DNA from 3 places in the Sinomonas flava genome. Region 2 is predicted to be linked to each of the others. Evidence: riboswitches for the same ligand, from Rfam matches in the RefSeq annotation. Region 2 holds a riboswitch; each other region holds the start of a gene.
What was found. A riboswitch is a leader RNA that binds a small molecule or an ion and turns the genes downstream of it on or off. The one in region 2 is predicted to bind S-adenosylmethionine.
Positions count from the first base shown of each region.

Region 1 (6,620 bases), on a different contig from region 2:
GCGGGGCGGCGGCACGCACGACGGCGCCCGTCCCCGCGGCGTCCCGGCCCGCCGCCCGCGCTGCGTCGGCCACGGCGAGCCACTCGTGCCCCGCGAGGGGACTGCCGGCGGGAAGGCCTGCGCGCGTGCCCGAGGCGAGCAGGTACTGCTCGCGGTCACCCTGCACACGCCGGGCCACGAAACCCGGGAATGCCAGCGCGACGACCACGCCGGCCTTCTCGGCATCCGTCGCCGCCGCCACTGCCGGGCCGGCCTCGCCTCCGGGGGCAGCGTCACCGCCGGGGCCTGCGAAGCGCTCGAAGCGCCGCACCTCGTGCGCCCAGGCACGGGCCTGCGGGTCGGAGCCCGAGCGCAGCGCGGCGAGGAGCCGGCCGAGGTCGGACCCCGGCGGCCGGAGGCCGCGGGCCACCATCGCGATCGCCTCTGCCGCCATCCGGGCGCCCACGAGCGGAGACCCCTCGAGCAGTGCCCGGCCGAGACGCGGGTCGGCCGGGATGAGCGCCAGCGTGCGGCCGAAACCGGTCGCCTGGCCCGAATCGCCCACGGCACCGATGGCCGAGAGCACCGCCACGGCGTCGGCCAGTGCCGCGCCGGGGGGCACATCCGGGAGTGCGAGCCCCTGCCCCCCGGGCGCTCCCCAGCACGCGAGGACGAGGGCGGCCTCCGTCAGGTCCGCCGAGGCGATCTCCGGCGTCGAATGGGCCGGCGCAGCGGCGAAGGCCCGCTGGTCGTAGCAGCGCACCACCCGCCCTGGCCCTTGGCGCGCGGCACGTCCCGCCCGCTGCTCGGCCGACGCCCGCGAGCACGAGACGGTCACCAACCCCGACATCCCGCGGGATGCGTCGCGCCGGGGCTCCCGGGCCAGTCCCGAGTCGACGACGAGCCGCACCCCAGGAACCGTGAGCGAGGACTCGGCCAGTGCCGTCGAGACCACGATGCGGGGCCCGTCCCCCGGGCCTCGGCCCGATACCGCCCGGTCCTGCTCCACGGGAGCGGCCTGCCCGTGCAGCTCGAGGACATCGGTCCCCCGCACGCGCGACCGCAGCCGGTCCGCCACATGCCGCACCTCCCGGGCGCCGGGGACGAACACGAGGGCGTCGACGTCCCACCCCGCCGCGCGCGCCGCGGCGTGCTCGGCCCCCGCTGTGTCGGCGATGTGGTCGAGGAACGCGCGGGTCACCCCCCGCTCGTCCAGCCGCGGAGCGGTCGACGGCGCCCACCCCACCTCGAGCGGGTGCAGCGCCGAGGGGCAGTCGACGACGGGGGCCGGGCGGCCGGCGTCGTCCGCGAGGAGCGCCGCGAACCGGGGGGCGTCGACGGTCGCGGACATCGCCACGAGGGTGAGGTCGCCGCGCAGCTGCCGGACCTCGGCGAGCATCCCGACGAGGAGGTCGGTCTCGAGCCCGCGCTCGTGGACCTCGTCCAGAACCACGGCGGCCACGCCGTCGAGCCCGGGATCTGCCAGGAGCCGGCGCAGCAGGACCCCGGGGGTCACGAACTCGACCAGAGTCGAACCGCCGGCCTTTCGCTCGCCGCGCACGGTGTAGCCGGAGCGGTCCCCGGGGCGGCTTCCGTCCAGCGCCGCGAGCCGGTGGGCGGCCGCCCGGACGGCGACCCGGCGCGGCTGGGTGACGACGACGCGCGGCGGCGCCCCGCCGTCGTGCGCCGTGGGCGTCCAGGACCGGTCCGCGGCCCGCAGCGCGAGGTTCGCCACGACTGGCGGGACGAGCGTCGTCTTCCCGGTCCCCGGGGGTGCCTGGACCACGGCCGCCACGCCCGTGTCCCGTGTGAGTACCGCCTCGAGCTCCCCGAGCGAGCCCGCGAACGGCAGGCCGGCACCGATGTGCGCGAGGTCGAAGGGCTTCGGGGTCGCCGGGGAGGTCACCGCTCCATTGTGCCGCCCCACGGGTACGCGCCCACGGGGCTCCCGCCTCAGCCCACGGGGACGCGCGCGGCGGCACCGGGATGGTCTGCGGCGAGCCGCGGGCCCTTCCCGAGGACAGCCTCGCGGAACGTCGCCCCGGGAGCCGATTCGGCGAGGAGGCCACGCCGGCGCAGCTCGGGCGAGACGAGGCGGGCGAACGCGAGCAGGTCCGCGGGCCGCACCGCGGAGGTCAGATTGAACCCGTCGATGCCGCCGTCCTCGGCGAAGCGCTCGAGCTCATCCGCCACGGTCGCCGGGGAACCGACGATCACCGGCCCGCGGCCGCCGATCGAGACGAACTTCGCCACCTCGCGCAAGGTCCAGGTGCGCTCGGGGTCGAGCAGCGTGAACTGCGCGAGGGCGGACTGGTTGGCCTCGCTCCTGATGTACGTCAGGGGCGCGTCCTGGTCGAGGCCGGAGAGGTCCAGGCCGGTCCAGCCGGCGAACAGTGCCAGCGCCGCATCGGTGTCCACGTGCGCCTCGTAGTCGGCGAGCTTCGCCGCGGCAGCCTCGTCGGTCTCGGCCACGATCACCGTGGCGATGTTGAAGGCCTTGACCGACTCCGGGGCCCGCCCGGCGGCGGCCAGCTCGGCGCGGAGCCCGTCCGTGTACTTGCGCGCCTGGGCCGGCGTGGAGGCGGCGAAGAACACGGCCTCGGCGTGCCGCCCCGCGAAGGCGCGCCCGCGGGCCGAGGCCCCGGCCTGGAACAGGAGCGGCGTCCGCTGCGGGGACGGCCCGACGAGGGCCGGCCCGGGCACCCGGTACACGTCGCCGTCGTGCCCGATCCCCCGCACCCCGGCGGGGTCCACGAACACGTTGGCCGCGGCGTCCGCGACCACCGCCCCGTCGTCCACGGAGCCCTCCCAGAGCTTGTAGACCACGTCCATGAACTCCTCGGCGCGGTCGTAGCGCTCGTCGTGCGGGATCTGGGTGTCGAGGCCGAGGTTCCTTGCGGCCGACTCCTGGTACGAGGTCACGATGTTCCACCCGACGCGCCCACCCGTGAGGTGGTCGAGCGTGCCGAACTTGCGGGCGAGCAGGTACGGGTGCTCGTAGGTGACCGAGGCCGTGACCCCGAAGCCGAGCCGCTCCGTGGCGGCCGCGAGGGCCGAGACGATGAGCAGCGGATCCAGCGTCGGATACTGCACGCCGCCCCGCACGGCGGCGTCGGCGGAGCCCCCGTGGACGTCGTACTGGCCGAGGATGTCGGCAAAGAAGATTCCGTGGAACCCGCCGTCCTCGAGTGCCTTCGCGAGGTCGGTCCAGTACCCGAGCTCCGCGAATCGGTGGGCCCCCGAGTCGGGGTGACGCCATAGCCCGGGCGACTGGTGCACGGGCACGAGCATCTCGAACGCGTTGAGGAGCAGCGGCTTGGTCATGAGGCCTCCGTGAGTGCGGTCTGGGCAGCGCGTCCCCGGGCCGGGTCCTTCGCAGCAAGCGCAGCGGCGGTGGTGAGAATCGCGAGGAACACGAACCAGCCGCACACGAGCCACGGCTGGCCGCCGCCGGCCTGCAGGAGCGAGGCAGCGACGAGCGGGGTGATCGCAGCGGAGAGGACGGTGCCGACCTGGTACCCGAAGGAAACGCCCGAGTAGCGCAGCTCGGTGGGGAACTGCTCGGCGAACCACGCGGCCTGAGGGCCGTAGATGGCGTCGTGCAGGATGTTCATCCCCACGAGAAGGACGAGGGGCAGGAACGCGAGGTTCCCATGGTCTAGGAACCAGAAGAACGGCCAGATGAGCACCGCGACGCCGATTGCGGCGCCCACGGCGATCCGCTTGCGGCCGATCCGGTCCGAGAGCCAGCCCCAGAACGGGCCCGAGAAGAGGCCGATCGCCGAGACGATGAGGATGGCGGTGAGCCCCGACGCCGTGTCCTCGCGGCGGTCCTTGAGGTAGCCGAGGATGTAGACGGTCATGAGGGTGTAGATGGCCGGCTGTACCAGGCGCAGGCCGACCGTGACGAGGATCCCGCGCGGGTGCTCGCGGAGCACCCGGACCACCGGCCGCGCGACCACGCGGTCCTGTTCCTGCACGGCGGTGAACTCCTCGGCGTCGGTCACCCCGAGACGGATCCACAGCCCCACCAGCACGAGGGCGCCCGAGAAGAGGAAGGGGATGCGCCAGCCGAAGGCCTGGAACTGGTCGGTGGTGAGGAAGGCTTGGGCGAGCGCGTAGGCACCGGTGGCCAGCAGCATTCCGGCCGCGGAGCCGACCTGCGTGAACGAGCCGAAGAAGCCGCGCTGTCCCGCCGGGGCGTGCTCCACGGAGAGCAGCGCGGAGCCGCCCCACTCCGCGCCGGCGGAGAGGCCCTGGATGAGCCGCAGCAGCACGAGCCCGGCCACGGCGAGGATGCCGATCGCGGCATAGTTCGGCAGGACGCCGATGAGGGTCGAGGCCACGCCCATGGTCAGGAGCGACCACACGAGCAGCGCCTTCCGGCCGATCCGGTCGCCGAGGTGACCCGCGATCACCCCGCCGAGGGGCCGCGCCACGAAGCCCACGGCGTACGTCGCGAACGAGGCGAGGATGCCGACGAGCGGCGAGGCGTCGGGGAAGAACTGCTTGTTGAAGACGAGCGCGGAGGCCGTGCCGTACAGGTAGAAGTCGTACCACTCGATGGTTGTCCCGACGAACGCCGAGGCGAGGATGCGCCGCTTGGCGCGGAGGGTCGCCCCGAGCCCTGCGCGGGTGGGCGCGGTCAGCTGTGTGGCCATGGAGGTCCTTCGTGTCACGGCGTCCAGCTCCGCGGGGCGCCATACTTACGACGCCGGTCTGCCGACGCCGTCGAATCCTCACCTGGAGCACCCCGCTACAGCAGGAGGGTTGCCGTCCGGCCAGCCAGGGCTTGCCACCGGATCTCTTGATTCTTCTTCAGGATTGTTCCGAGACCGGCCGCGGTCCCGCAAAGCGCCTCGTCACAAAGCGCAAACTGCGGGGCCGCGGTGCCGGTCAGGGAGTGTCCGCGCTGGGCGTGCCGGGCGTACTGATGCTCACGGTGACACGCGTGCCCTCGCCCGGTGCCGAGGCGACCGCCATGGTCGCGCCGGCCTCCTCGACGCGCTCCCTCAGCGCGCGCAGCCCGTTGTCGCGAGTCGCAGCGCCAGCGGCCGCATCCGTCGGGTCGAAGCCTGCGCCGTCGTCGCGGACCTCGAGCGTCACCTCGTCCTCGAGGTAGGCCAGGCGCACGACGGCGGTGCTCGCCTGCGCGTGCTGCCAGACGTTCGCGAGGCTCGCCTGAGCGGCCTTGAGGAACGCGTCCTCTGCGTTGTCGGGCAGGGGGCGGGAGGTCCCTTCGAGGTCGAAGCGGCAGGTGAGGCCCGTTCCCCGTGCTGACGATGCGGCGGTGGTCCGCTCGCACAGCGTCCGGAGGGACTCTGCAAGGCGGGGGTCCTGGCGCTGCGCGGCCGGCTGCCGGATCGGGGCCTCCCGCGGCGGCTTGGGTTCGGGTTCTGTAGGCTGGACGACCGCAGGCTGCGCCTCGCTGGGCGCGTTGGGCGCGGGCTCCGCGCCTGAGGCGGGCTGTGGGGCCGGCAGCCGCTCGATAGCCGGCTGCGGAGGGAGCGGGAGCTGAAGCTGGATGAAGAACAATGGGATGGCGACCCAGGCGAACTCCGTGCTGACGGCCACGAGCACGGCCCACAGCGCGCACATCCCCGCGAGCCAGTGCAGCCGGTACTGCGCCGGATCGAAGGGAAGGCCCTTCGCGGGCCGTTTCTGGAGCACGATCCCGGCCGCGTACGCCGCCGCGAGGAGTCCGACGAGGGGAAGCACAATGCCTGGTGCGGCCCCGGCTGCGTCCGGAGCCGGGGCAAGGGCGCGGACGGTCCCGATCAGGAGCAGGAGCGCGAAGGCCACGTGCAGTGCCGTGGGAAGCCACCGGAGGACCCGCTCGGCCGGCGTCGCGGGAGGATCTGGGGAAGGCTGGGGAGTCTGGGCTGCCGTTGCTGGGGGGCTTGAGCGGCTGAACATGGCCCCGAGCCTACCCGCGGCCCCCGCGCGCGCTGGGGACATCGCCCGGAGCTTCCTCAGAGACGGGCGGGGGCCTTCCGGCGCTGTTCCCACCAGCTGCGCAGGCTGTCGAGGGTGACGACGTCTGGCGCGCCGTCGAACGCGCCGCCCTGCGGGTCGTCCTGCCGGCTGCGGCGGATCGGGTCGCCCGCGGGGTCGTAGATGTCCATGACGACCTTGACGCACAGGTACACGAGCGCGCCCATGTGCGCGAGGATCGCGCCGACATAGTAGGGCGAGTCGATGTTGTTCTGGGGCGGTCCCCCGCTGGTCCACTGCCCGAGGTACATCCAGACGGCCGCCCAGTGGACGGCCTCGACGGCCATCCAGATGAGGAAGTCGCGCCACCGGGGCCGCGCCAGCGCCAGCAGCGGGATGAGCCACACGACGAACTGCGGGGAGTACACCTTGTTCGTCAGGATGAACGCCGCCACGACGAGGAACGCGAGCTGCGCGAGCCGCGGACGCCGGGGGGCGTGGAGCGCGATCACGGCGATCACCGCGCACAGGACCACGAGCGAGACGGTGACCATCGCGTTGATGCCCGGGGCGTCGAGCATGATCCAGTGGAGCCGCTCGGCGATGAGGTTCCAGGCGAAGTAGATCGAGGAGAAACCGGCGGGGCGCTCCCTGGTGAAGTCGAGGAAGTACCCCCAGCCGCGCGGGTTAATGAGGAAGATCGGCAG
Region 1 is NZ_BAAAQW010000006.1:372,628-379,247, reverse strand. Features, by position in the region: gene hrpB (ATP-dependent helicase HrpB) at 1-1,885, opposite strand, end outside; gene ABD298_RS13075 (LLM class flavin-dependent oxidoreductase) at 1,933-3,303, opposite strand; gene ABD298_RS13070 (MFS transporter) at 3,300-4,640, opposite strand; SAM riboswitch class IV at 4,677-4,792, opposite strand; gene ABD298_RS13065 (sensor histidine kinase) at 4,876-5,895, opposite strand; gene ABD298_RS13060 (glycosyltransferase family 87 protein) at 5,952-6,620, opposite strand, start outside.
Region 1: it holds a riboswitch for S-adenosylmethionine, as region 2 does, so the genes downstream of both, ABD298_RS13070 (MFS transporter) here and ABD298_RS13775 (ABC transporter ATP-binding protein) in region 2, are expected to answer to the same signal.

Region 2 (6,620 bases):
CAGCCCAGACGAAGACCCCGATGAAGACCGCCTCGAGGAACACGGCAGCGAGGAACAGCATGGGCGAGACGAACAGCGTCAGTGTGCGGACGGCGTAGAAGAAGACGACCATGAGCACGAGAGCTGCCAGGGCCAGCGCCAGGTGCGGGGCCGCGCCGATCCTGCGCCTCGGCGCGTGCCGCACTGGTCCGCTTGCCACGTCAGACGCCATAGGGCGATTCTCCCCACTTTCCTGAAGGGTTCCTGCAGGCGGCCCGCGCGTCAGGGTGCGCTCAGGGTGAACCCCGAGGCGCGCGGGCGGATCGGCGGGGATAATCGAACGGTGAGCACCCCCGGCAACGCCCCTCGGCGGAATCCGTACCGGGACCCGAGCGCCTACTGGCCCGACGGCGTCCCGCCCGGGAGCACGTCCGCCCCGGGGTCGCGCGGGCTCGACGGCCTGGTCCCCGACGGCCAGCGCCACGGCGAGCTTGCGCGCAGGGGTGAGTCGTCGCCGTCGTCCGCGGGATCCCGCCGCGGGGAGCCGCGGCAGCCGCGCCCGCCGAAGCCGGCCTCGCGGTTGGCGACGTTCCTCGGGGCCTTGTCCTTGGGCTTCGGCATCATGGCCTTCTCGCTCGGGTTCATCCCCTCGTGGTTCGGCGCGGTCCTTGCCGCCGGGCCGCTCACGGCATCGGTCTTCGCGGCTTGGGGCTCGTTCGCGCGGTCGAAGGCGCGGGCCGCGCGGATCTCCGCGATGGCGATTGCCGGCGTGGTGCTCAGCACGCTGCACGTGGCGCTGCTGATGTTCGTGCGCTGACTGCTGACTGCGGCGCTCAGTCCTCGCGGTGCTCAGTCCTTGCGGCGCTCAGTCCTCGCTGTGCAGGTCCCGGCGGCGCGCGCTGAGGAGATCGACCTCGGGCCGGCCCGCGACGAGGCGTTCGACGCCGTCGAGCACCTCGAGCGCGTGCGCCCGGTCCCCCGAGACGATCCCCGCCCCGATGCGTGCGCGCCGGTACAGGTCGTGTTCGCCCACCTCGGCGACGGACACGTCGAAGCGGCGTCGCACCTCGGCGACGATGGGCCGGACCACCGAGCGCTTCTCCTTGAGGGTGTGCACGTCGCCGAGGAGCAGGTCGAGCTCGATCCACGCGATCCACATGCGCCCATTTTCTCCCCTCCCCCTCCATCGACTGCTCCGTAAGTGTCGGTTTGAGCCCTCAGAACGACACTTACGGAGCAGTCGATGAGGGGGTGGAGGCACGGGTGGAGGCCTGGCCGGGGCGCCAGCCCCTGAGGAAGAGGGCCGTCCGGACCTTCGCGACGGCCGCCTTGCCCTCATTGGCCATGTGTCGCTTGGAGATCCTCACCTCGGCCCAGCCGACATCGTCATAGCTCTCGGAACGGGCGATGTCCCGCACGATCTGCGGCTCCGTCCCGTGGTGCTCGCCCTCGTACTCGACGCCGACGCCGTACTCGGGGTAGCCGATATCCGGCTTCGGGCCGTGCTGCCCACGCTTTCCCACGATCCGGGCGTTGAGCACCGGCTCCGGAAGGCCCGCGCGCAGCAGGGCGAGCCGCAGCGCCGTCTCCTGCGGCGAATCCGAGCCGACCCGGATCAGCGCGAGGGCCAGCCGCGCCTTGCGGATCCCCCGTTTGCCCCGATGCCGGGCGACGATGTCCCGCAGGTCTCCCACCGTGCAGTGCGGCTCCTCGCGGCCCTCCAGCTCGGGATACGGGATCCGGACGCAGGCGTCACCCACGGCGACCAACTCATCCAGCGTGATCCGTTCAGCCAGGTCGAGCCAGGTCCGGGCAGGGCTCGTGACCGGGATGCCTCCGACGAGCATGGTCTCGCCGGGCAGGAGCTTCGCCCGGTGCACGACGACGTGCGGCCGCTTCAGGTGCGCTGCCCCCTCGGGCCGGATCACGTGGAAGACCTCGTCCTCACCCAGCCCCCGCTTCCGGGTTGGGAGGCCATGGAGCTCTGCGGCCGTCGCGTGGGAGGCCGCGCACTGCTCGTTGACCTCGACGAACGGGCGGACCCGCGCGCCCAAGGTGAGCGCCGCCGTCGTGCCCTGTCCCCTGATCCCGCGGCCCAGGGGCCGGAGGCTCCGGTGGCGCAGCCTGCCCTTGCTGACCCCGGCGTGGGCGGCCTCGGCCACCGTGAAGGGCCGTCCGGAGAGCTGCTGGGGGAGACGCCGCGGGGTCTTCATGCCCTCATGAGAGCAGAATCGGGACAAGGCGGCAGAAGTTATCCACACCCCCTCATCGACTGCTCCGCAAGTGTCGTTTTGAGGCCCCAGAACGACACTTACGGAGCAGTCGATGGACCGGGGAGGACGCCGAGGCGGGCCAGACGACGGCGCGCGGCCGCCTCACTCGGCGACATCGGGTCGAGGGCCCGACCCACGACGGCGAGGGTCGCCTTCGCGGCGCCCGTCACCGGGAGCGGCACCGGCCCGAGGCGGGGGCGCACGAGCCCCAGCAGGTCCAGGTGCCGCTGCGGCATCCCCGCGACCACCGCGTTGAACAGCACGGCGTAGCCCGGGCGCAGCAGCGGGTCGAGCGGCGGCCGGCGCAGGAACGAGACCACGTCGGCCAGGCGCGGTCCGCCGGCAAGCTGCCCGGCGGTGTCGTACGCCTCCATCCGTTCGACGAGGGCGGACGCGGTGCGCGGTGGGTCGGCCACCCCCATGAGCTCCCCGGCCACGGCCCACTCCCCCACGTAGCGGTCCGCGCCCCCGGGAACCGGCCCGGCAAGCGATTCGTACGCCCGCAGGAACGCGTCCGTGAAGGCGAGGTGGACCCACTCGGCCAGTGTGGAGTCATTGGCGGAGTAGTGCTCGTGCGTGCCGTGGCCCGTGACGAACTCCCCCTCCACGGGCACGTGCCGCTTACGCACCCACGCGCACGCACGGCGGGCGGCCGCGGTGTCCCCGTAGGTGACGGTGAAGATCCAGCGGATCGTGCCGGCGAGCCGCGCGAGGGGGTCGGCGCGGTAGTTCGAGTGCTCCACGACACCGGCGAGCACGCCCGGGTGCAGGGCCTGCGTGAGCAGGGCGCGGATGCCGGCGGCGATGGGCGTCATGCCCCCGTGGACGGCCCAGACCGCGGAGTCAGGCGCGAAGTACCCGGCGTCGTCGCCCTCTTCGAGGGCTTCCTCCCAGGCCAGGTTCCCCTCGGACTGGCCGGAGAAGGTCGTCAGGAGGCGGCGCCGCAGCGGGCCGATGAGCGTGTCGTTGAGACCGGTGGTCACTCATCCAGCGTACCGGCGGGTTGGCTGGCCGGGGCCCCCTCCGGTCAAGGGGAGCCGGGGCCCCGGCTGCCTGGCGCTGATGCGCCGTCGGTCTACTTTGCCCAGTACACGTGGTTGGTCAGGGGGACGAACTCCTCCGGATCCGAGACGCTGACCACCTCGCCGATCAGGATGACGTGGTCCCCCGCGTCCACCCGCTGCCAGAGGCGACACTCGAGGTGCGGGACGTCGTCGGCCACAATCGGCGAACCCAGCGTCCCGGGCTCCCAGGCCAGTCCCGCGAACTTGTCCGTCCCCTTCGCCGCGAACCGTGCCACGAGGTCCCGATGGGACTCGGACAGGATGTGCACGGCGTAGTTGTCGGTGCGGTTCCAGATCTCGAATGAGCTCGACTTCTTGTCCACCGCCCACGAGACGAGCGGCGGGTCGAGGCTGATCGACGTGAACGAGTTGCTCACGAGGCCTGCGATCGCGCCGCCGTCCGAGGTGGTGATGACGGCGATGCCCGTGGCCCAGTGCCCCATGGCGCGGCGCAGGTCCGCGCCCGTCACGAGGTCGAGGGGTGTCGCTGTCATGGGCTCCTCCAGCTAGTCGGCCGGACGCCCACGGTTCGCAGGCGCCGTACTTGCCGCGGATGGCCACCGCGGCCGGATCTTCATCTGGGGCACCCCACTACGGGAGAGGGTTGCCGCCCGGCCAGCCAGAGCTTCGCGCCGGGACTCTTGATCCTGTCCCTCACAGTACGGAAGGAATCCACCGGTCGTCCAACGTATCCGCGAGCGGTGGAAACACGCGGACACATTGTCATTTGTTACGCACGCCCCGACCTCTGGTTTTGCACGGCGGGCGTTCTTTACGTGAAATGTGAAGTGACCATCCCGAGCGGCCGAGAGATCTGGCTCCGTGACGCCGCAGCAACCATGGCCCCCGCAGGGGCCACAGGTGCTACCGCCAGAACCGATGGAGATGCACATGCCTTCTGCCCTGGCCCAGCCGACTTCCGAGGCCACCCACCGCGGTTCCGCCCTCGCCGCGCCCCGCGCCGCCTCGCTGGAGTTCCGCGGCGTCGCCCAGTCCTTCGCCGCCCGCCGAGGCCGGCACCCCGGGACGGGCGCGCACGACGGCGTGACCCACGTCCTGCGCGACGTCGACCTCGCGCTGGCCCCGGGTGAGATCGTGGCCCTGCTGGGCCCGAGCGGCTCGGGAAAGTCCACGCTGCTACGCATCGCCGCCGGACTCGACGCCCCCGCGACCGGGGAACTTCTCGTGGGCGGGGCGCCGAGCAGCGGCATCTCGCCCCTGTGCGCCGTTGGCTTCCAGGAGCCCCGGCTCCTGCCCTGGCTGAGCGTGCACGACAACGTCGCCCTGGGCCTGCCTAAGGGGACCGACAAGCGCGAGGGGCGCGCCGCCGTCGACCGCCTCCTGGCCCTCGTGGGCCTGACCCACTGCGCGGCGTACCGCCCGGGCGAGATCTCCGGCGGCATGGCCCAGCGGGCCTCGCTGGCCCGTGCCCTGGCCCGGCGCCCCGGGGTGCTGCTCCTGGACGAGCCGTTCGGCGCCCTCGATGCGCTCACCCGGCTGAAGATGCAGGACCTCCTCCTGCGCGTCCACGAGGCCGAGCCCACGACGGTGCTGCTCGTGACCCACGACGTCGACGAGGCGCTCCAGCTCGCCGACCGCGTCGTGGTGCTCGGCTCCGAGGACGGCGTGCCCGGCGCCACGATCCAGCACGTCCTGGACGTCCCGGGCGAGCGCCCACGCGACCGCGCCGACGCCGAGCTCGCCCGCCTCCGCGGCACCCTCCTGTCCACGCTCGGCGTGGACACGCACCACCACTGACTTTCCCCTGCAACTCCACCCGCACCCGCACCCGCAAGAAGAGGTTTCCCATGCCTGCCCTGCACTCGTCCCGTCGCTCCTTCCTTGCCCTCGGCCTCGGCGCCGCCGCCCTCGGTCTGAGCGCATGCGCCGGCGAGGGCTCCGGCGGCTCGGCGCCCGCTGCGAAGGCGGCCGGGACCCTGAACATCGACTGGGCCACGTACAACCCGCTGTCGGTCGTCATCAAGGAGAAGGGCTGGCTCGAGGAGGCCCTCAAGCCCTCGGGCGTCGGCGTCAACTGGGTCCAGTCCGCTGGCTCGAACAAGGCCAACGAAGCCCTCCGCGCCGGTGCCGTCGACGTGGGCTCCACCGCCGGCTCGGCCGCCCTCCTGGCCCGCGCGAACGGCTCGCCCATCAAGGCGATCAGCCTCTACTCCCAGCCGGAGTGGGCAGCGCTCGTGGTCGGCAAGGACTCGAAGATCTCCTCGGTGGCGGACCTCAAGGGCAGGCAGATCGCCGCGACGAAGGGCACCGACCCGTACTTCTTCCTGCTGCAGGCCCTCGAGGCCAACGGGCTCAAGCAGTCCGACGTGACGGTCCAGAACCTCCAGCACGCTGACGGCCGCACGGCGCTGGAGAACGGCTCGGTCGAGGCCTGGAGCGGCCTCGACCCGATCATGGCCGCCGCCGAGCAGAACGGCGCGAAGCTGCTCTACCGCAACATCGACTTCAACACGTACGGCTTCCTCAACGCCACCGAGTCGTTCCTCAAGGACCGCCCCGAACAGGCGCAGGCAGTCGTGGACACCTACGAGAAGGCCCGCGGCTGGGCGGCCGCGAACCTTGAGGAGACCACCTCGATCCTCGCCAAGGCCGCCAGCATCTCCGATGCGGTGGCCGGGAAGGTCATCAAGGAGCGCACCCGGCTGGCCATCAACCCGGTCCCGGGCGAGACGCAGCTGGCGGTCCTGAAGAAGGTCGGCCCGATCTTCGTCGCCTCCGGGGACGTCTCCGGCCAGGACAAGATCGACGCCGCCCTCGCCTCGCTCCTCGAGCCGAGCTTCGCGTCCAAGGCGGCGAAGTGATCCCCGCCTCCTCCCGGAGCCTGCCCGAGGCTGAGGCGACGCACGACGCCGCGGAAGCGCCCGCCGTCGTGCGCGGCACCCCACGCCGTGGTTCCCGGGGCGACGCGGCCAGCGGGCTCAAGCGCGCGGCGATCGGCGCCGTCGTGCCCCTGGTCCTGCTCGCGCTGTGGCAGTGGTCCACCTCGGTGGGGCTGTTCAGCGCTGTCCAGCTGCCGGCGCCGGGCGCGGTGGTCGCGGCCGGGGCCGAGCTCGCGGGCCGTGGCGAGCTGTGGCAGCACGTGGGCATCTCGACGCAGCGGGTCCTGCTCGGATTCGTGATCGGCGGGGCGCTGGGGCTCGCGTTCGGCTCGCTCGTGGGGCTGTCGCAGTGGGCGGACCGGCTGCTCTCGCCGACGATCGGGGCGCTTCGCGCCGTGCCGTCGCTCGCGTGGGTGCCGCTGCTGATCCTGTGGCTCAAGATCGGGGAGAACTCCAAGGTCACG
Region 2 is NZ_BAAAQW010000007.1:96,494-103,113, forward strand. Features, by position in the region: gene ABD298_RS13745 (LssY C-terminal domain-containing protein) at 1-211, opposite strand, end outside; gene ABD298_RS13750 (hypothetical protein) at 323-796, shown strand; gene ABD298_RS13755 (DUF503 domain-containing protein) at 845-1,138, opposite strand; gene ABD298_RS13760 (hypothetical protein) at 1,209-2,192, opposite strand; gene ABD298_RS13765 (oxygenase MpaB family protein) at 2,291-3,235, opposite strand; gene ABD298_RS13770 (flavin reductase family protein) at 3,328-3,810, opposite strand; SAM riboswitch class IV at 3,852-3,963, opposite strand; SAM riboswitch class I at 4,106-4,202, shown strand; gene ABD298_RS13775 (ABC transporter ATP-binding protein) at 4,208-5,074, shown strand; gene ABD298_RS13780 (aliphatic sulfonate ABC transporter substrate-binding protein) at 5,125-6,138, shown strand; gene ABD298_RS13785 (ABC transporter permease) at 6,135-6,620, shown strand, end outside.

Region 3 (6,620 bases), on a different contig from region 2:
CGGCGGATCCTCCCGCAGCTCGGCGCCACGGTGACGCTCGACGCCGGGACGCTCACCGTCACGGGCGGCGAGCGGATCACCGGCGCCGAGCTGGCGGACACGAGCGAGCTTGCCCCGACCGTGGCGGCGCTGTGCGCGCTGGCGGAGTCGCCGTCGCGCCTCACCGGCATCGCGCACCTGCGCGGGCACGAGACCGACCGCCTCGCGGCCCTCGTCGCAGAGATCACGCGGCTCGGCGGCGACGCCGAGGAGACCGAGGACGGGCTGGTGATCCGGCCTGCCCCGCTGCACGGCGGGGTCGTGCGCAGCTATGCGGACCACAGGATGGCCACGGCCGGCGCGATCTGGGGCCTCGCCGTCCGAGGCGTCGAGGTCGAGGACATCGCGACGACGTCCAAGACGATGCCCGAGTTCCCCCAGATGTGGGCGAGGATGCTCGGCCAGGGAGCCTGAGTGGCCAAGCGCGAATGGGACGAGAGCGACGTCCGGATCCGCCCCAACAAGCGCGGCAGCCGGCCGCGCACGAAGGAGCGGCCGAGCCACGACGACGCCGTCCGGGGCAGGATCGTCACGGTGGACCGCGGGCGCTACACGGCGATCGTGGCCGAGGACTCGTCCGAGGAACGGGTCGTCGTCGCGGCCCGCGCGCGCGAGCTGCGGCGCACCCCGGTGGTCGCCGGGGACTTCGTCGCACTCGTCGGAGACGTGAGCGGGCGTCCGGACACGCTCGCCAGACTCGTGCGCGTCGAGGAGCGGCAGACCGTCCTGCGCCGCAGCGCGGACGACACAGACCCGGTCGAGCGCGTCGTGGTCGCCAACGCCGACCAGCTCGTGATCGTGGTGGCGGCCGCCAACCCCGAGCCCCGCACAGGCTTCATCGACCGGGCCCTCGTCGCCGCCTATGACGCCGGGCTCGAGCCGCTCCTGCTCGTCACCAAGGCGGACCTGAAGGACCCGGCCCCGCTCCTGGCGACGTACGAGCACCTGCCGCTGACCGTCGTCGTGAGCCGCACGGCCGAGACGGACGGGGCCCCGGCCGACGAGGCCGCAGCGGGCGCCGGCATCGATGCGCGAGGGGCTGACGGCTCCTCGGCCCGGCTCGACGCGGAGGCCGTCGCGGAGCTGCGCGCGGAACTCGACGGGCACGTGACGGTGCTGCTCGGCCATTCGGGTGTGGGCAAGTCGACCATGGTCAACGCGCTCACCGGCGCTGACCGGGCCACCGGAGGCGTGAACGCCGTGACCGGGCGCGGGCGGCACACCTCGTCGTCGGCGCTTGCCCTCCGCCTCTCCGAGGCCCCGCCGGGGAGCTGGATCATCGACACCCCGGGGATTCGGTCGTTCGGCCTCGCGCACGTGGACCCGGACCGGATCCTGCGCGCCTTCGCCGACCTCGAGCCCGGCACCGCGGCGTGCGAGCGGGGCTGCCGCCACGACGCCGCGGCTGTCGGCTGCGGGCTCGACGCGTGGGTCGCCGAGGGCAATGCGGGCGACGCCGGTCCGGCCCGCCTCGCGTCGCTGCGCCGTCTGCTCGGCAGCGGCTCGCGCGAGGAGGCGCAGGACGCCAAGGAGCTCGGCGCGTAGCGGGCCCCCTCTTCCAGGCGGAGCCTCCCGCTCCGGCAGGGCGCGAAGCGATAGCGTGGGGTCCATGACGCAAGCGCCCGAGACGTACAACGACGACCTCCGGCTGGCCCACGTGCTGGCGGACTCGGTCGATGCCCAGACCATGGAGCGGTTCAAGGCCCTCGACCTCAAGGTCGAGACGAAGCCCGACCTCACGCCGGTGACGGACGCGGACCGGGCGGCGGAGGAGGCCATCCGCGGCCAGCTTGCCCGCTCCAGGCCTCGGGACGCCGTGGTCGGCGAGGAGTTCGGCACGACGGGGCACGGGGCGCGGCGGTGGATCATCGACCCGATCGACGGCACGAAGAACTTTGTCCGCGGCGTGCCCGTGTGGGCCACCCTCATCGCCCTGGCGGACGGCGACGAGATCGTCATGGGCGTGGTGAGCGCGCCAGCCCTCGGCCGCCGGTGGTGGGCGGTGAAGGGAGCCGGCGCCTATACCGGCCGCTCGCTCGCCTCGGCGACGCGGCTGAAGGTCTCCAATGTGGCGCGGCTCGAGGACGCCTCGCTCTCGTACTCCTCGCTCTCGGGATGGAAGGAGCGCGGGAGCCTCGACGGCTTCATCGGCCTCACCGAGGACGTGTGGAGGACGCGAGCGTACGGGGACTTCTGGTCGTACTGCCTCGTCGCGGAGGGAGCTGTCGACATCGCCACCGAGCCCGAGCTCGCCCTGTACGACATGGCGGCCCTGGTCCCGATCGTGAAGGAGGCGGGCGGGCGCTTCACGTCCCTGGACGGGGAGGACGGCCCGTGGGGCGGGAACGCCCTCGCGACCAACGGGATCCTCCACTCGGAGGTCCTCGGTCGTCTCCACGCCGAGCGCGAGCCGGTCTCGGAGGCGCCCTGACACGCGCTGTCACAATGCGACACGCTCGACGGCCACGGATGCACCCTCCGCACCCCGTGGCCTAGTCTCGTGGACAGGTCACGAGTGCCAGCGCTAAACCCCGGTTTGCTGGCCGGCAACCCTCCCACCGCGGCGGGGTGCCCCGGGTGACGACCAGGCCGGTCCGGAGCGGACCCGGCAAGCGCGGACCCGCCACGGGTCCCTCACGGTCACGAGGAATGCCGATGAGCCCTGTCCCGCCCTCCCTGCTGCCCGCCGTCGACACAGCCGTCGGCACCAGCGCCGCCCCGCCCCACCGGTACGCCGACGCGCTCGAGCCGCTGCTCGCCGTCGTGGGCGCCGACCTGCGGGCGCCGTTGGTGGGCGGGGACGAGGTCCGGTACGCCAATCTCGACTATGCGGCCTCCGCCCCGTCGCTCGCTGCCGTTGCCGACCATCTCACCGACGTACTGCCGTTCTACGCGAGCGTCCACCGGGGTGCGGGGTATGCCTCGCAGATCAGCACGAGCCTGTATGAGAACGCCCGCGGGACCGTCCGCAGGTTCGTCCGGGCCCGGCCCGACGACGCGGTGGTGTTCACGCGCAACACGACGGACTCCCTCAACCTTCTGGCAGGATGCGTCCCGGCCGGGAGCGAGGTCCTGTACCTGGACATCGAGCACCATGCAAACCTCCTGCCCTGGCAGGCGCGCCCGCACCGCAGCGTCGTCGCGGCGCCCAGCCTGGCCGAGACGCTCGAGCGGGTCCGGATCTCGCTGTCCGACGGCGGCGTGGGCCTCCTCGCCGTCACGGGCGCCTCCAATGTCACGGGCGAGGTCCTCCCCATCGCCGAACTAGCCGCGATCGCGCACGAGCACGGTGCCCGGATCGTCGTCGACGCGGCCCAGCTGGCTCCGCACCGCCGGATCGACATGGCTGCCGCAGGAACATCCGGGGAGATCGACTACCTCGCGTTCTCCGGCCACAAGCTCTACGCGCCGTTCGGCAGCGGCGTCCTCGTGGGCCGCGCCGACTGGCTCGACGCCGGCACTCCCCACCTTGCCGGAGGCGGCGCCGTGCGGGAGGTGCGCCTCGACGCGGTCACCTGGGCGGACGGTCCGGCCCGGCACGAGGCCGGCTCCCCCAACGTCCTCGGGGCGGCCACCCTCGCCCGGGCGGCCGAGGTCCTCGGCTCCCTCGACGAGGCCGCGTGGCAGCGGCACGAACAGCAGCTGCGTGCCGCGCTCCTGGAGGGGCTCGCGGAGATCGACGGCGTCACCGTCCACCGGCTGTTCGACGACTCCAAGGAGGCGATCGGCGTCGTGAACTTCTCGGTGGCCGGGCACGACGCCGGGCTGGTGGCCGCCTGCCTCTCGGCAGAGCACGGCGTGGGGCTGCGCGACGGCCGGTTCTGCGCGCACCCGCTCCTGAAGCGCCTCGGCCTGCCGTCGGGCTCGCTGCGCGCGAGCTTCGGGGTCGGGTCCCGGCTGGAGGACGTCGAGCGCCTTGTGGCGGGAGTGCGAGGGCTCGTCGAGGACGGGCTCGGGATCGACTACGCGGTCGACGCCGGCCGGTGGGTGCCCGCCCACGACTCGCGGCCCTTCCCCGCATGGGCCCCCAACACTCCAGGCACCGCGGGCGCAGCCCCCTGTCTCACGGACTCCTGACTTCCACGGCGGCGCCGCTTCGCACGCCGGAATAGAGTGGGCTCGGCAGTCCACGAGGGAGGCAGGGAATGGCACGCGGCGGGCCGAAGCTGGACGACGCACGACGGCGCGAGCTCGCCAGCGCGTTCGAGGCCGGCGGGGCGCACTACGAGAGGGTCCGGCCCGGGTACCCGGCGGAGACGGTCGCGTGGCTCGTCCCCGACGGCGCGGAGACCGCCGTCGACCTCGGGGCCGGCACGGGCAAGTTCACGGGCCTCCTAGCCCGGCATGGGCTCGGGGTCACCGCGGTGGACCCGTCCGCGGACATGCTCGCCGAACTGGGCCGCCGATACGCGGGCGTGCACTGCATCGTCGCGCCTGCCGAGTCGACGGGTCTTCCCGACGGCTGTGCGGACCTCGTCGTCGCCGCCCAGGCCTGGCACTGGTTCGACCCCGAGGCTGCCACGCGGGAGGCCGTGCGGCTCCTGCGCCCCGGGGGACGGGTCGGCCTCATCTGGAACCAGCTCGACACAACGGTGCCGTGGGTCCACCGGCTCTCCCGCATCATGCACGCCGGCGACGTCCACAAGCCCGGCTACCACCCGCCGTCGGGCCCCGAGCTCACCGGCTGGGAGTCTGCTGTCATCCGGTGGGAGGACCCCATCACGCCGGAGGGCATCGTGGACCTCACGAAGTCGCGCAGCTACTACCTCCGTGCCGACGCGCGGCACCGCGCCAAAGTCGAGTCGAACCTCGCGTGGTACCTCCACGAGCACCTCGGGCACGCTCCCGGCGAAGCCCTCGCACTCCCCTACCTGACGCAAGTCTGGCGGGCCGTCCCTTCCGTCTCCTAGGAACGGGCCGGTCGCGGCCACCTTGCCGTCCTCCCCCGGCGGCGCCTACAGTTTAGGCAGACCGAAAAACGGGTCTCCGGTGCGGCGAACAGCCCCGGGAGCGCGCAGCAGAGAGGCTGAAGGGTGAGCAGGACCTTGAAGGCGACCGAGCGGACCCCGGGGTCGCGCTCCCGGTGGATCATGCTCCTGGGAACTCTGGGGCCGGCGTTTGTCGCCTCCGTCGCCTACGTCGACCCTGGGAACGTCGCGGCGAACCTGACTGCAGGGGCGCGCTACAGCTATCTGCTCGTGTGGGTCCTCGTCATCGCGAACGCCATGGCCATGCTCATCCAGTACCAGTCCGCCAAGCTCGGAGTCGTCACCGGGCGCACCATGCCGGAGATCCTGGGCCAGCGACTGGGCCGTACAGCCCGCAGGCTGTACTGGGCGCAGGCGGAAGTCGTGGCGCTCGCCACGGACCTGGCCGAGGTCGTGGGCGGCGCGCTTGCCCTGCACCTCCTCTTCCAGGTGCCGCTTCCGCTGGGGGCCGTCATCATCGGCGCCGTGTCCATGGCGATCCTCGCGATCCAGGACTTCCGGACGCAGCAGCGCTTCGAGCTCGCCATCGTCGGTCTCCTCGCCGTCATCACCATCGGCTTCCTGACGGGTCTGGCGATGAGCCCCCCAGCACCGGCACGCGTCCTCGGCGGCCTCGTGCCCCAGTTCGACGGTCCCGACTCAATTCTGCTAGCGGCCTCGATGCTCGGGGCAACCGTCATGCCCCACGCCATCTACGTGCATTCGGCACTGGCGCGGGACCGCCACCGCAGCGACCCCGATGAGCACTTCGGCGCTCCCGCCATCCTGCGCCTCCTGCGCAGCACCCGGGTCGACGTCGTCGTTGCCCTGGGCGTGGCCGGCGTCGTGAACATCGGGATGCTCCTCCTTGCAGCGTCGACACTCGCAGGCGCCGAGGGCACCGACACGATCGAGGGCGCACACGCCTCGATCCAGTCAGCGCTCGGGCCGGCCGTCGGTGCCATCTTCGCGGTGGGCCTCCTCGCGAGCGGTCTCGCCTCGACGGCAGTGGGCGCGTATGCGGGGGCGACCATCATGGAGGGGCTGCTCGAACGCAGGATCCCGCTCGTGCTGCGCCGGTCTATCACCCTCATCCCCTCAATCGTCGTCCTCGCCCTCGGTGTGGACCCGACGTGGTCCCTCGTCGTGAGCCAGGTCGTGCTGAGCTTCGGGATTCCGTTCGCCCTGATACCCCTCATCCGCCTGGGTTCCACGAAGTCCGTGGTAGGCGACCACGTGATGCGGCTCCCCCTCGCGATCGCGTCCTGGATCAGCGCCGCGCTCGTCGTCGCCCTCAACATGGTGCTCCTCTGGCTCACCTTTGCCGCGGGGTCCTGAGGGTAGGCTGGACGGGTGAAGAGCGCTCCCTCGTCCTCGATCGAGGACTACGTGAAGGTCATCTACACCTTCACCGAATGGCAGGACAGGCCCATCACGTCGTCGCAGCTGGCCGCACGGCTGGGCGTGGCGAACTCATCGGTTTCCGAGATGGTCCGCAAGCTGAGGGAACAGGGCCTCGTGGACCACCGCCCCTACGGGGCCGTGCGGCTCACCGAGGAAGGGCGCGCGCTCGCCCTGACCATGGTCCGCCGGCACCGCCTCCTCGAGACCTTC
Region 3 is NZ_BAAAQW010000003.1:436,900-443,519, forward strand. Features, by position in the region: gene aroA (3-phosphoshikimate 1-carboxyvinyltransferase) at 1-453, shown strand, start outside; gene rsgA (ribosome small subunit-dependent GTPase A) at 454-1,584, shown strand; gene hisN (histidinol-phosphatase) at 1,649-2,470, shown strand; SAM riboswitch class IV at 2,547-2,660, shown strand; gene ABD298_RS04745 (aminotransferase class V-fold PLP-dependent enzyme) at 2,695-4,116, shown strand; gene ABD298_RS04750 (class I SAM-dependent methyltransferase) at 4,185-4,949, shown strand; gene ABD298_RS04755 (Nramp family divalent metal transporter) at 5,073-6,344, shown strand; gene ABD298_RS04760 (metal-dependent transcriptional regulator) at 6,360-6,620, shown strand, end outside.
Region 3: it holds a riboswitch for S-adenosylmethionine, as region 2 does, so the genes downstream of both, ABD298_RS04745 (aminotransferase class V-fold PLP-dependent enzyme) here and ABD298_RS13775 (ABC transporter ATP-binding protein) in region 2, are expected to answer to the same signal.